Rhodobacter capsulatus SB 1003: one gene and its partner. The protein of the gene in region 2 interacts with the protein of the main gene of each other region in a pairwise test. Links are inferred from orthologs where the notes say so. Each region holds a gene or a part of one and is shown on either strand. Other genes may lie near its edges.

Region 1 (5,207 bases), 1.3 Mb from region 2 along the record:
GCGATTCTGGCGGCGCTGCGGGACGCGGTGGCCACGGGCAAGCGGCTGCGCGCGGTCAGCCAATGCGAGGCGGGCGGGCTGGCGCCGGGGGCCTATGCGGCCGGGGCGGCGCTGTGGGCCGCGGGCGTCGAAAACGGCGGCAAGGAAACACCCGAGGCGGCGCTGATCCGGCTTTGGCTGTCGTGACGGCAAAAGGGGCCCCGAAGGGCCCCTGTCGTCGCCTCTTGCGGGCTTATTTTGCGGGCGCGGTGGCGCTCAGCACGGCGGCGGCGACGGCTTCGACCGGTTTGCCCGAGGCGGTGCCGACGGCGGCCAGCGTGTCCCCGGGCCCGGTCACTTTCAGCCCGGCCTCGCTCAGCTTCGCCGCCAGCGTCGCGCCATCGGTGCCGAAAACCGGCGCCACATCGGCGATTTTCGCATTCATCACCGCCATCGCCAGCGCGAATTGCGGCGGACCCGACCGCCCCTCGCCCGAGGGGATCGCGAAGGGGATCGAGATCACCAGCGACACGACCAGCGCAATCCACATCGGCGCGCGCTTGACGTAATTGGTGACCGAGCGCCAGTTCTTCCAGACATGCAGCACGAAGGGCAGGATCAGCACCATCGACAGGATCTCGTGCATCTCGTGGAAGGTCGATTGCCCGACATGGAAAAAGAGCGCGACACCGGAAATCAGCGAGACCAGAAACAGCCCGGTGATGAAGGGCGTCGCATAGCGGTTGAAAAGATCGTTCATGACAGTGCTTTCTGTGGGGCCGGGTCATCCCTGAAGGATCAGGCCCGGGTGCCTTGGGAGGGGTCAGGTGTAAAACGCGAATGGCCGCAACTTTCGTCGCGGCCATCGGTCGAAAGGCGCAATCCCGGCTGCGGCAGGCTGTCACACCGGCTTTGCCGCCAGCTGCACCAGTCGCAAACAGACCTGCGTCGCCTTCTCCATGTCCTGCACCGAGACCCATTCCAAAGGCCCGTGAATGTCCTGCATGCCGGTGAAGATATTCGGGCAGGGCACGCCCATTTCCGTCAGCCGCGAGCCGTCGGTGCCGCCGCGGATCGGCACCGACAGCGGCTCGATCCCCTCGGCCCGGCAGGCCTTGCGGGCCAGATCGACCGGGGTCATGTCCTGTTCCAGCCAATAGCGCATGTTGCGGTATTGCGGCTTGATCGTGCAGGTGATTTCCGCCCGCGGCTCGGTCGCCGCCACCGCGGCGCAGACTTGTTGCAAGAGCGCCCCCCGCGCGGTGAGGCCATCAAGCTCGAAATCGCGCAGGATGATCGAAAATTCGACCTCGGCCGCGGTGCCGGCGATGTTGGTGATGTGCCAAAAGCCCTCGCGGCCGTCCACCACCTCGGGGGTTTGGGTCGCCTGCGGCAGCATCTCGATGATCTTCGCGGCCAGATGGAGCGCATTCACCATCTTGCCCTTGGCAGTGCCCGGATGGGTCGACACGCCCTTGACCTTCACCTTGGCGCCATCGGCCGAGAAGCTTTCATATTCGATCTCGCCCACCGCGCCGCCATCGAGCGTATAGGCGAAATCGGCGCCCAGATCCGCGGGCAGGCGGGCGTCGACGCCGCGGCCGATTTCCTCGTCCGGGGTGAAGGCGATCCGCAGTTTCCCATGCGGGATCTGCGGGTTGGCGATCAGATGCTCGGCCATCGTCATCAGGATCGCCACCCCCGCCTTGTCATCGGCGCCCAGCAGCGTCAGCCCGGAGGCGGTGATCAGGTCATGGCCCAGCTTCTCGCCCAAGTAAGGGTTGGCGGCGGGCGAATTCACCAGACCGGGGGCATCGGGGTAAGTGATCTCGCCGCCGTTGTAGCCGCGAATGACCCGCGGTTTCACGCCTGCCGCGTGATAGGCGGGGGCGGTGTCCATATGCGCCAGCATGCCGATCACCGGGCCTTCGGCCGTTGCGGGCACGGTGGCCAGCACGGCGCCATAGTCGGTCACCGTCACCTCGGCGGCGCCGATCCGGGTCAGCTCCTCGGCCAGCATCCGGGCCAGGTTCAGCTGAATCGCGGTCGAAGGCGAGGACGGGCTTTCCTCGTCGCTTTGGGTGTCGACGGCGGCGTAGCGGCACAGGCGCTCTTCAAGGCGGGGGCAGAATTCGGTCATGTCGGACTCCTTTTGCGCAATGGGACGCGACCGGGCGGAAGTGTCAAGGCTTGCCCCCTCGCGGCGGGGCGGCTACATCACGCTTCCGGCCGAACGGAGGACCCCATGGACACCGCCACCCGCATTGCCCGCACCATCGCCGAGGAAATCGCCGCGACCCCCGCGCAGGTCACCGCCGCGGTGGGACTGCTTGATGAAGGCGCGACGGTGCCCTTTGTCGCGCGTTACCGCAAGGAGGTGACGGGGGGGCTGGATGACACGCAGCTGCGCAAGCTCGCGGAACGGCTGGAATATCTGCGCGAACGCGAGGCGCGGCGGGCGGCGATTGTCGCCTCGATCACCGAACAGGGCAAGATGACGGATGAGCTGGCGCTGGCCTTGGCCCGGGCCGAGACCAAGGCGGAGCTTGAGGATCTGTATCTGCCCTACAAGCCCAAACGCCGCACGAAAGCGATGATCGCGCGGGAAAACGGGCTGGGGCCGCTGGTCGAGGCGATCTTTGCCGACCGCAAGGCAGCGCCGGAAAAGCTGGCCGAGGGCTATCTGTCCGAGGCTGTTGCCACGGTGAAGGAGGCGCTGACCGGCGCGCGGGAAATCGTCGCCGAAGGGCTGGTGGAAAACGCCGCGCTGCTGGGGTCCTTGCGCGACTTTCTGGCGCGCGAGGCCGTGATCACCGCGAAGCTGGTCGAGGGGCAGGCGGAAAAGGGCGCGAAATTCTCGGACTACTTCGACCACCGCGAACGCTGGGCCGATGTGCCCAGCCACCGCGCGCTTGCCATGCTGCGCGGCTCGAATGAAGGCGTGCTGACGCTCGATATCGGCCCCGACGAGGACGGCGTCGCCCGCGCCGAGGCGATGGTGGCCGCGGCGCTGGACGCCAAGACCCAGGCGCCGGGGGATGTCTGGCTGCGCGGCGTGGCGGGCTGGACCTGGCGGGTGAAGCTGAGCCTGTCGATGATGCTGGATCTGCTCTCGGACATGCGCGGGCGCGCGCAGGACGAGGCGATCAAGGTTTTCTCCCGCAATCTCAAGGATCTGCTGCTGGCCGCCCCGGCCGGGGCGAAGACGACTTTGGGGCTGGATCCGGGCATTCGCACCGGTTGCAAGGTTGCGGTCGTCGATGCGACGGGCAAGCTGCTGGCCACCGAGACCGTCTATCCCTTCCCGCCGAAATCCGATCTGCGCGGCACGCAGGCGGCGCTGATCCGGCTGATCACCGCGCATAAGGTGGACCTCATTGCCATCGGCAATGGCACCGCCAGCCGCGAGTCCGAGCGGCTGGTGGCGGAAACGCTGAAACTGCTGCCCGCTTCGGTGAAGCCGCCGACCAAGGTTGTCGTGTCCGAAGCCGGGGCCTCGGTCTATTCGGCGTCCGAACTGGCGGCGAAGGAATTCCCCGATCTCGACGTGTCGCTGCGCGGCGCGGTGTCGATTGCGCGGCGGTTGCAGGACCCCCTGGCCGAACTGGTGAAGATTGAGCCGAAGTCCATCGGCGTCGGCCAGTATCAGCATGACGTGGATCAGTCGAAGCTGGGCCGGGCGCTGGAAGGCGTCGTCGAAGATGCGGTGAACGCGGTGGGCGTCGATCTCAACACCGCCTCGGCGCCGCTTCTGGCGCATATCTCGGGCCTCGGGCCGGGGCTGGCCGAGGCGATTGTCGCGCATCGCGATGCCAATGGCGCCTTCAAAAGCCGCAAGGAATTGCTGAAAGTGTCCCGCCTTGGGCCGCGGGCGTTCGAGCAATGCGCGGGGTTCCTGCGCATCACCGAAGGTACCGAGCCGCTCGATGCCTCCTCGGTCCACCCCGAGGCCTATGATGTCGCCCGCGCCATCGTGAAGGCCTGCGGCCGCGATATCCGCGCGCTGATGGGCGACAGTGCGGCGCTGGCGAAACTGCGCCCGCAGGAGTTTGTCACCGAGAAATTCGGCCTGCCCACCGTGCGCGACATTCTGGCGGAACTGGAAAAACCCGGTCGCGACCCGCGGCCCAGCTTTGTCACCGCGACCTTTGCCGAGGGGGTCGAGGATATCAAGGACCTGAAACCGGGCATGCAGCTGGAAGGCACGGTGACGAACGTCGCGGCCTTTGGCGCCTTTGTCGATATCGGCGTGCATCAGGACGGGCTCGTCCACATCAGCCAGCTGGCCGACCGTTTCGTCAAAGACCCGCATGAGGTCGTCAAGGCCGGTGATGTGGTCAAGGTCCGGGTGACCGAGGTCGATGTGGCAAGGAAGCGCATCGCGCTGACGATGCGCAAGGATGGCGGCACTTCCGCGCGCGAGGACCGGGCCGCCCGCGGGCCGGAGCCGCAAAAGGGCCCGAAGGGGCGCCAGCCGATGTCGGCCGGGCCGAAGACGAGCCAGGCCACCGGCGGTTTCGGCGCGGCGCTGCTTGATGCGATGAAGAAACGCTGAGGGGGTCCCCCCTCAGCTCACTGCCGCGCGGCCATGGCCGATGGCGGACTGCATCGTGCGCACGACCACAAAGGCATCGCGCAGATGCGAGCGTTCCAGATCGCTGAGGTCCGAGGGAGCGAGGAAATTGTCCGCCGCCCGCCCGGCCTTGATCAGAACCGCCTGATTTTCCAGCCGCATCGTCGCGATCAGATCATAGGCCTCGATCAGATCGCGGGCGCCTGCGGCCGAAACCACCCCGGCTTCCTCGGCCGCCTTCAGCCGGGCACGGGTGTTCGTGGGCAAAAGCCGCCCCTGCAGCGCATAGATCCGCGCAAGGTCCACCACCGGCACCACCCCGTTCATCTTCATGTCGATGTGGTTCCTGTGCTCGCCCGAGCGGATCGTGGCGAAGCTGCGAATGAGGCCAAGGGGCGGCGCGTGTTTCAGGGCCGCCGCCGTCATGTGCATGACAAAGACCGAATTCTGCGCCGCCATCGCCAGAGTTTCCGCCCGCAGATCCTCGAACATCGCGATGCCGCCGCCGCCGATCGGGCGCAGATCGAACATCACCGAGGCCAGCATCTGCGCCTCCGGGTCGGGGCGCGAAATCCAGCCCGCGAAATAATCGCGCCAGACCCGCAGCGGCTGGCACCAGCGCGGATTGGTCGCCATCATCTCGCCCGGGCAATGC
Region 2 (7,347 bases):
GCCCGGGGCGGGTCGGCGTGCGGCTCTCGCCCTTCTCGAACGCCAACAATATCGGCCTCGACAGCGACACGCCCGCGCTCTTCGGCGCCGCCATCGCCGCGCTGAACGACCGGCCGCTGGCCTTTGTCCATATGGTCGAGGGTCAGACCGGTGGCCCGCGCGACTGGCCCGCGGGCGAGCTGGAAGCGCTGCGCGAGGCGATCCGCGCGCCCTATGTCGCCAATAACGGCTACGATCGTGACAGCGCGCTGGCCGCGGTGACAACGGGCACGGCCGACGCGGTGGCCTTTGGCAAGCCCTTCATCGCCAACCCCGATCTGGTGGCGCGGCTGGAACGGAACGCCGAATGGAACCCGCTGCGGCTGGCGCAGATGTATGGCGGCGGCGCCGAGGGCTACACCGACTATCCCGCCCTGCCCTGATCTCTCCGGGCGGCCCGGCCGCTTGCCGGACCGCCCCCGCACGCCTATCTTGAGGCGAAAGGAGCCCCCCATGTTCGCACTCCCCGGCAAGCCCCCCGTCACCCTGACCCCCGCGGCCGTCGCCCAGATCGCCGAGCTGATGGCGCGCGAAGGCGCCGCCGGGTTCCGCATCGGCGTCAAGAAGGGCGGCTGTGCGGGCATGGAATACACGATGGAAATCGCCTCCGAGGCCGATCCGATGGATATCGTCGTCGAGGAAGGCCCGGCCCGCGTGCTGATCGCGCCGCTGGCCCAGATGTTCCTGCTGGGCACCGAAATCGACTACGAGGAAACGATGCTCGAATCGGGCTTCAAGTTCCGCAACCCGAATGTGGTCGAAAGCTGCGGCTGCGGCGAATCGGTGAAGTTCCGCGACGCGCCCGCGGGCTGAGGCCCATTTCTTGCTTGCACGGGCCGCGCGCCTGCCTAATCTGCGCCCGACTTTGGCAAGGAGGCAGGAATGCGCAGAAAATTGGCCGCGGGCAACTGGAAGATGAACGGCACCAAGGCAAGCTTGGCCGAAGTGGCGGCGCTGATCGCGGCGCATCCCGATCCGAAATCCGAAGTTCTGCTGTGCCCGCCCGCGACGCTGGTCGCGGCGATGGTGGCGACGGCGGCGGGCAGGATCGCGGTCGGCGGGCAGGATTGCCACATGAAGGCCGCGGGCGCGCATACCGGTGACATCGCGGCCGAAATGCTGGCCGATTGCGGCGCCTCCCATGTGATCCTCGGCCATTCCGAACGCCGCGCCGATCATGGCGAAAGCTCGGAGATGGTTTGCGCCAAGGCCACCGCTGCCCGCGCCGCGGGTCTGGTCGCGGTGATCTGCGTTGGCGAGACCGAAGCGCAGCGCGATGCGGGCGAGACGCTGGCACTGGTCGGCGCGCAGCTGGCGGGCTCGGTTCCGGACGGCGCCACCGCGGCGAATACTGTCATCGCCTACGAACCCGTCTGGGCGATCGGCACCGGCCGCACGCCGACGCTGGAACAGATCGCCGAAGTGCATGATTTCCTGCGCGCGGAACTGGTCGCGCGCTTCGGCGCCGAGGGCGAAGGCATGCGGCTTCTTTACGGCGGCTCGGTGAAACCCTCGAACGCGACCGAGATCTTTGCCACCTCGAATGTCGATGGCGCGCTGGTGGGCGGCGCTTCGCTCAAGGCCGCCGATTTCGGCGCGATCCTGAGCGCGCTCGACGCGGCCTGAGGCGAGGCTGGGGGCGCTGCCCCCAGACCCCCGGGATATTTGGAGCAAGATGAAATCAGCTCCGGTTGTTTTTCATCTTGCTCCAAATATCCCGGGGGGTGAATGGCCGCGAGGCCAGAGGGGGCAGCGCCCCCCTGCCCGGCCCGACCGGGTCACACCGGCAGAATCGTCGTCGACTTGATCTCTTCCATGCTCAGAAGTGCTGTGACGTTGTAGATCTTCACCTCGGAGATCAGCGCCTGATAAAACAGATCATAGGCGCGCGCGTTCTTCACCCGCACCTTCAGGATATAGTCGATATCGCCCGCCAGCCGATGCGCTTCCAGCACCTCGGGGCGCGCGCGCAGCGTCGCCAGAAACCGGCGCTGCCAGTCGGCTTCGTGTTCCGAGGTCCGGATCAGCACGAAGAAACAGGCCTCCAGCCCCAGCGCCTCGGCGTCGAGCAGCACCGTCTGCCGCCCGATCACGCCCAGATCCTTCATCTTGCGGATCCGGTTCCACACCGGGGTCTTCGACGAGCCCACCTTGCGCGCGATCTCGTCGAGCGACTGGCTCGCGTCTTCCTGCATCTGAAACAGGATCTTCCGATCCATCTCGTCCAACCGGACCGCCATTCGCCTTTTCCCCCGTTTTGCAGGAAATATCCTCTGTCGGAGCCAGGATAGAAAACGAAGTTCCTTATTCGCAAGGGGGCATGGCGCTCACGGGGAAAAATTTCCTATATTGCGCGAAAGGAGACCACCATGACCCAGATCCTTCGCACCTCCGAGACCCAAGCCCCCCGCCGCACGGACCATCGCACTGGCCATGTCACCCTGGCAGGGGCCGGTCCGGGCTGTGCGGATCATCTGACGCTGGCGGTGGCGCGGGCGCTGGCTGCGGCCGATGTGATCTTGCATGACCGGCTGGTCTCGGCCGAGGTGCTGGCGCTGGCCGGACCGCAGGCGGAGGTGATCGAGACCGGCAAGACCGGCTTTGGCGCCCATATGCCGCAGGAGGAGATCATCGCGCTGATGCTGGGCTTTGCGCAGGCCGGGCGCAATGTGCTGCGGCTGAAATCCGGCGATCCGGGCGTCTTCGGCCGTCTGGGCGAGGAACTGGACGCGCTTGAAGCTGCCGGGATCGGCTTCACCGTCCTGCCCGGGATCACCGCCGCCTCGGCCGCCGCGGCAGGCCTTGGGCAAAGCCTGACCGAGCGCGGCCGCAACCGCGAGCTGCGCCTGATCACCGGCCATGACGTCGCCGGTTTCGCCGAGGCGGATTGGGCGGGCCTTGCCCGTCCGGGCGCCGTTGCCGCGATCTACATGGGCAAGAAGGCCGCAAGGTTCCTGCAAGGGCGGTTGATGATGCACGGCGCCCTTGCCACGACGCCGGTCACGCTCGTAGAAAATGTTTCCCGCGCCGAGGAGCGCGTGATCGCCACCACCCTGGCCGATCTGCCCGCCGCCGCCGCGCGTCTGGAAGGTCCCGCCGTCATCCTGTTCGGTCTCGCCCCGCGCGCGGCCGCCGCCCAATCGCTCGAGGCCGTGATATGAGTCGTTCCTTCGTTCCGAAAGTCGTCAGCGCCAATGATCTGCGCGCCGGTCACGTCGTCTATTTCTCGGCCGCCGAGACCTGGGTGCGTGACATTGCAGAAGCCGAAGTGCTGACCGACGAGGCCGAGGCGCAGCTGCGCCTGCTTTCCGCGATGGGTCACACGACGGTTGCGGTGGGCGTCTATCTGGTGGATGTGACGCAAGGACCGCAGGGCCCGGTGCCGGTGGCGCTGCGCGAGCAGTTCCGCGCCAAAGGCCCCTCGATCCGCCCGACGAAAGAAGCCGCCGCCAAGGACGCCGCACATGTATGAATATTCCGACTTCGACGAAGCCTTCGTGCGCAACCGCGTGGCGCAGTTTCGCGATCAGGTGGCGCGACGGCTGGACGGCAGCCTGACCGAGGAGGAATTCCGCCCGCTGCGGCTGATGAACGGGCTTTATCTGCAGCTGCATGCCTACATGCTGCGCGTCGCCATCCCCTATGGCACGCTCTCGTCGAACCAGATGCGGGCGCTCGCCGATGTGGCCGACCGGTTCGACCGCGGCTATGGCCATTTCACCACCCGCCAGAACATCCAGTTCAACTGGATCAAGCTGACCGACACGCCCGACATTCTGGAGCGGCTCGCCGATGACGGGCTGCATGCGATCCAGACCTCGGGCAATTGCATCCGCAACGTCACGACCGACGCCTTTGCCGGGGCCGCCGCGGATGAAATCGAAGACCCCCGCCCCTATGCGGAGCTGATCCGGCAATGGTCCTCGGATCATGCCGAATTCCAGTTCCTGCCGCGCAAGTTCAAGATCGCGATCACCGGCAGCCCGGAGGACCGCGCCGCGATCCGCGCCCATGATGTCGGGCTGCAACTGATCCAGCGCGGGGGCGAAACCGGCTTTCGCGTGCTGGTGGGCGGCGGGCTGGGGCGCACGCCGATGCTGGCGCCCGAGCTGCGCGATTTCCTTCCGAAAGCCGATCTGCTGCCCTATCTGGAGGCGATCCTGGCCGCCTACAACCTGATCGGGCGGCGCGACAACAAATACAAGGCGCGGATCAAGATCACCGTCTTCGAGACCGGGATCGAGCCCTTCCGCGATCTGGTAGAGCAGGAATTCGAGCGTATCCGCCCGCAATTCACCGGCGCCGATCAGGCGCTTCTGGCGGAAATCACCCCGCATTTCGCCCTGCCCGATCTGGTCGCGAAAGACCCCGCCCCCTTTGCCGCGGCGCAGGTCACCGACCCGGCTTTCGCGGCCTGGGTCAAGCACTCGGTCACCGATCACAAGCGCCCCGATCATGCGGTGGTGACGATCTCGGTCAAGACCCCGGGCGAGGAACCGGGCGATGTCTCGGCGGCGCAGATGCGGGCCGTTGCCGATCTGGCCGATCTGCATGGCTACGGCGAGCTGCGGATTTCCCACATGCAGAACATCGTTCTGCCCCATGTCGCGCGCGCCGATCTGCCCGCCCTTCATGCCGCGCTGCGCAAGGTCGGGCTGGCGGCGGCGAATGTCGGGCTGATTTCCGACATGATCGCCTGCCCGGGGATGGATTACTGCGCGCTGGCCACCGCCCGCTCGATCCCGCTCGCGCAAGAGATCGCGCAGCATTTCGAGACGCTGGGGCTGGTCGAAACCATCGGGCCGCTGCCTCTGAAAATCTCTGGCTGCATCAATGCCTGCGGTCATCACCATCTGGGCGCCATCGGCATCCTTGGGCTTGATCGCGCCGGGGCCGAGAATTACCAGATCACCCTTGGCGGTGCCGAGGGCCCCGAAGCCGCGATCGGCGAAAAGATGGGGCCGGGCTTTGCCTATGACGCGGTTGTCCCGGCGATCGAGCGGCTGGTGCGTGCCTATCTGACGCTTCGGCTTTCGGAGGGCGAAACCTTCCTTGCCGCGCTGCACCGGCTTGGCCGCGAGCCCTTCCGCGCCGCGCTTTATGACGAGGCCCAAGATGCTGCCTGACATCGGCCCCCGCGTTGCGGGGCTGAACGAGCGCTACCGGCATCACGCCGCCATTTCGGTGATGGAAAAGGCGCTGGCCGATCCCGACACCGGGCGGGTGGCGATGGTCAGCTCGTTCGGCGCGGAATCGGTCGTGCTTTTGCACATGGTCTCCTTGATCGCCCCGGCGACGCCGGTGCTTTTCGTCGACACGATGATGCTGTTTCCGGAAACGCTCGCCTATCAGCAGGAGGTCGCCTCGAAACTGGGCCTGTCGGAGATTCGCACCATCCGCGCGACCAAGGCCGCGCTGGCGCTGGATGACCCCGACGGCACGCTTTATCAGTTCAACACCGATGCCTGCTGCAATCTGCGCAAGACCGTGCCGCTGGAAACCGCGCTTGCGGGTTTTGACGCCTGGATCACCGGGCGCAAGCGTTATCAGGGCGCGACCCGGGCCGAGATCGATTTCTTTGAAGTCGAAACCCCCAACCGGATGAAGATCAATCCGCTGGCGCATTGGGGGCGCGAGGATCTGGAAGAATACATGGTGCAAAACCGCCTGCCCCGGCATCCGCTGGTGGCCAAGGGCTATCCCTCGATCGGTTGCGCGCCCTGCACCTCGCCGGTGAAACCGGGCGAAGATCCGCGCGCAGGCCGTTGGCGCGGCTCGCAAAAGACCGAATGCGGCATCCATTTCATCGGCGGCAAGATGGTGCGGGTCAAACCGGCCGAGGACGCAACCGAAGGCAGCGACAAGGACAAGGTGGCATGAGCGTGATCGTGCGCGATACGGGCTTTGCGCCCGAGGATTTCACCGGGGTGGCCGTCGAGGTTCCCCCCACCACCGCCCCCGAGGCGCTGGCCGGGTTGATCGCGGGGGCAGAGCTCGTCAAGGTGCTTTTCCCCAGCTTTTCGGACGGGCGCGGCTTCACCCTTGGCCGGCTGATCCGCGACGCGGGCTATACGGGGCGGCTGCGCGCCAGCGGGCCGATCATCGCCGATCAATACGGCATGGCGCGGCGGTCCGGCTTTGACGAGGTGGAGATCCCCGAAGATCTGGCCGCCCGGCAGGGCGAGGCGCAGTGGCTCGCCCGCGCCGACTGGCAGGCGCATGACTATCGCGCGCGGCTGTTCGGCTCGGTTGCGACAGCGTGATCGCTTGACGCGAAAGGTCGCAGGCGGCATCTGCCCATAGTCATGGCACGCCGCCGCCTTTTGTGGTAATTGCGGCGCATGTTTCCTGCCGCGCCTTCGCATGCGCCGGTGCGGCGCTTCTTCATCGCCCCTTCGGGCCTCAAAGACGAGACGACCGTGAACGAGACCACGCCGATTGCCCCCGCGAAAGTCCTGCCCGATGCGCAGACGGTGACCTCTGTCCGGCACTGGACCGACACGCTGTTTTCGTTCCGCGTCACGCGTCCGCAGACGCTGCGCTTCCGCTCGGGCGAATTCGTGATGATCGGGCTGCTGGATGACAACGGCAAGCCGATCATGCGCGCCTATTCGATCGCCTCGCCCGCCTGGGACGAAGAGCTCGAATTCTACTCGATCAAGGTGCCCGATGGCCCGCTGACCTCGCGTCTGCAGCACATCAAGGTGGGCGAGCAGATCATCTTGCGCCCGAAACCCGTCGGCACGCTGGTGATCGACGCGCTTCTGCCCGGCAAACGGCTGTGGTTCCTGGCCACCGGCACCGGGATTGCGCCTTTCGCCTCGCTGATGCGCGAGCCCGAGGCCTATGAGAAATTCGACGAAGTCATCATGATGCACACCTGCCGCACGGTGGCCGAGCTGGAATACGGCCGCCAGCTGGTCGAGGCGCTGCAAGAGGACCCGCTGATCGGCGAGCTGGTCGAGGGCAAGCTGAAATACTACCCGACCACCACGCGCGAAGAGTTCCATCACATGGGCCGGATCACCGACAACCTCGCCTCGGGCAAGGTGTTCGAGGATCTGGGGATCACGCCGATGAACCCGGAAACCGACCGGGCGATGGTCTGCGGCTCGCTTGCCTTCAACGTCGATGTGATGAAGGTTCTGGAAAGCTACGGCCTGCGCGAGGGCGCCAATTCCGAGCCGCGCGAATTCGTGGTGGAAAAGGCCTTCGTCGGCGAAGGCATCTGAGCCTTCCGGCATTTCGAAACGGGCCGTCCTTCGGGGCGGCCTTTTTCTTTGGCGCGGCGGAGGACCAAAAGAAAAC

What was found. Proteins that work in one complex are often made in the same cells at the same time.
Region 1: the proteins of tpiA (region 2) and pepT interact in binary tests that used the Escherichia coli proteins (3 or more experiments, as listed by UniProt). The link is inferred for Rhodobacter capsulatus SB 1003 from one-to-one orthologs.

What each region holds. Positions count from the first base shown.
Region 1 is NC_014034.1:379,848-385,054, forward strand. The notes cover bases 1-2,801. They hold pepT (peptidase T), read right to left. Parts: upstream 2,120-2,801; coding sequence 881-2,119; downstream 1-880. Other genes in these bases: RCAP_RS01805 (asparaginase domain-containing protein), read left to right, coding at 1-186; RCAP_RS01810 (hypothetical protein), read right to left, coding at 233-739; RCAP_RS01820 (Tex family protein), read left to right, coding at 2,225-2,801. In the rest of the region: more of RCAP_RS01820, read left to right, coding at 2,802-4,534; RCAP_RS01825 (DUF294 nucleotidyltransferase-like domain-containing protein), read right to left, coding at 4,547-5,207. UniProt on the Escherichia coli protein: Cleaves the N-terminal amino acid of tripeptides.
Region 2 is NC_014034.1:1,724,097-1,731,443, reverse strand. Bases 1-2,793 are described here. They hold tpiA (triose-phosphate isomerase), read left to right. Parts: upstream 1-921; coding sequence 922-1,665; downstream 1,666-2,793. Other genes in these bases: cobA (uroporphyrinogen-III C-methyltransferase), read left to right, coding at 2,409-2,793; RCAP_RS07920 (Lrp/AsnC family transcriptional regulator), read right to left, coding at 1,818-2,279; RCAP_RS07930 (HesB/IscA family protein), read left to right, coding at 493-852; RCAP_RS07935 (alkene reductase), read left to right, coding at 1-422. Outside these bases: more of cobA, read left to right, coding at 2,794-3,200; RCAP_RS07910 (DUF2849 domain-containing protein), read left to right, coding at 3,197-3,511; RCAP_RS07905 (nitrite/sulfite reductase), read left to right, coding at 3,504-5,165; RCAP_RS07900 (phosphoadenylyl-sulfate reductase), read left to right, coding at 5,155-5,919; RCAP_RS07895 (DUF934 domain-containing protein), read left to right, coding at 5,916-6,302; RCAP_RS07890 (ferredoxin--NADP reductase), read left to right, coding at 6,381-7,271. UniProt on the Escherichia coli protein: Involved in the gluconeogenesis. Catalyzes stereospecifically the conversion of dihydroxyacetone phosphate (DHAP) to D-glyceraldehyde-3-phosphate (G3P).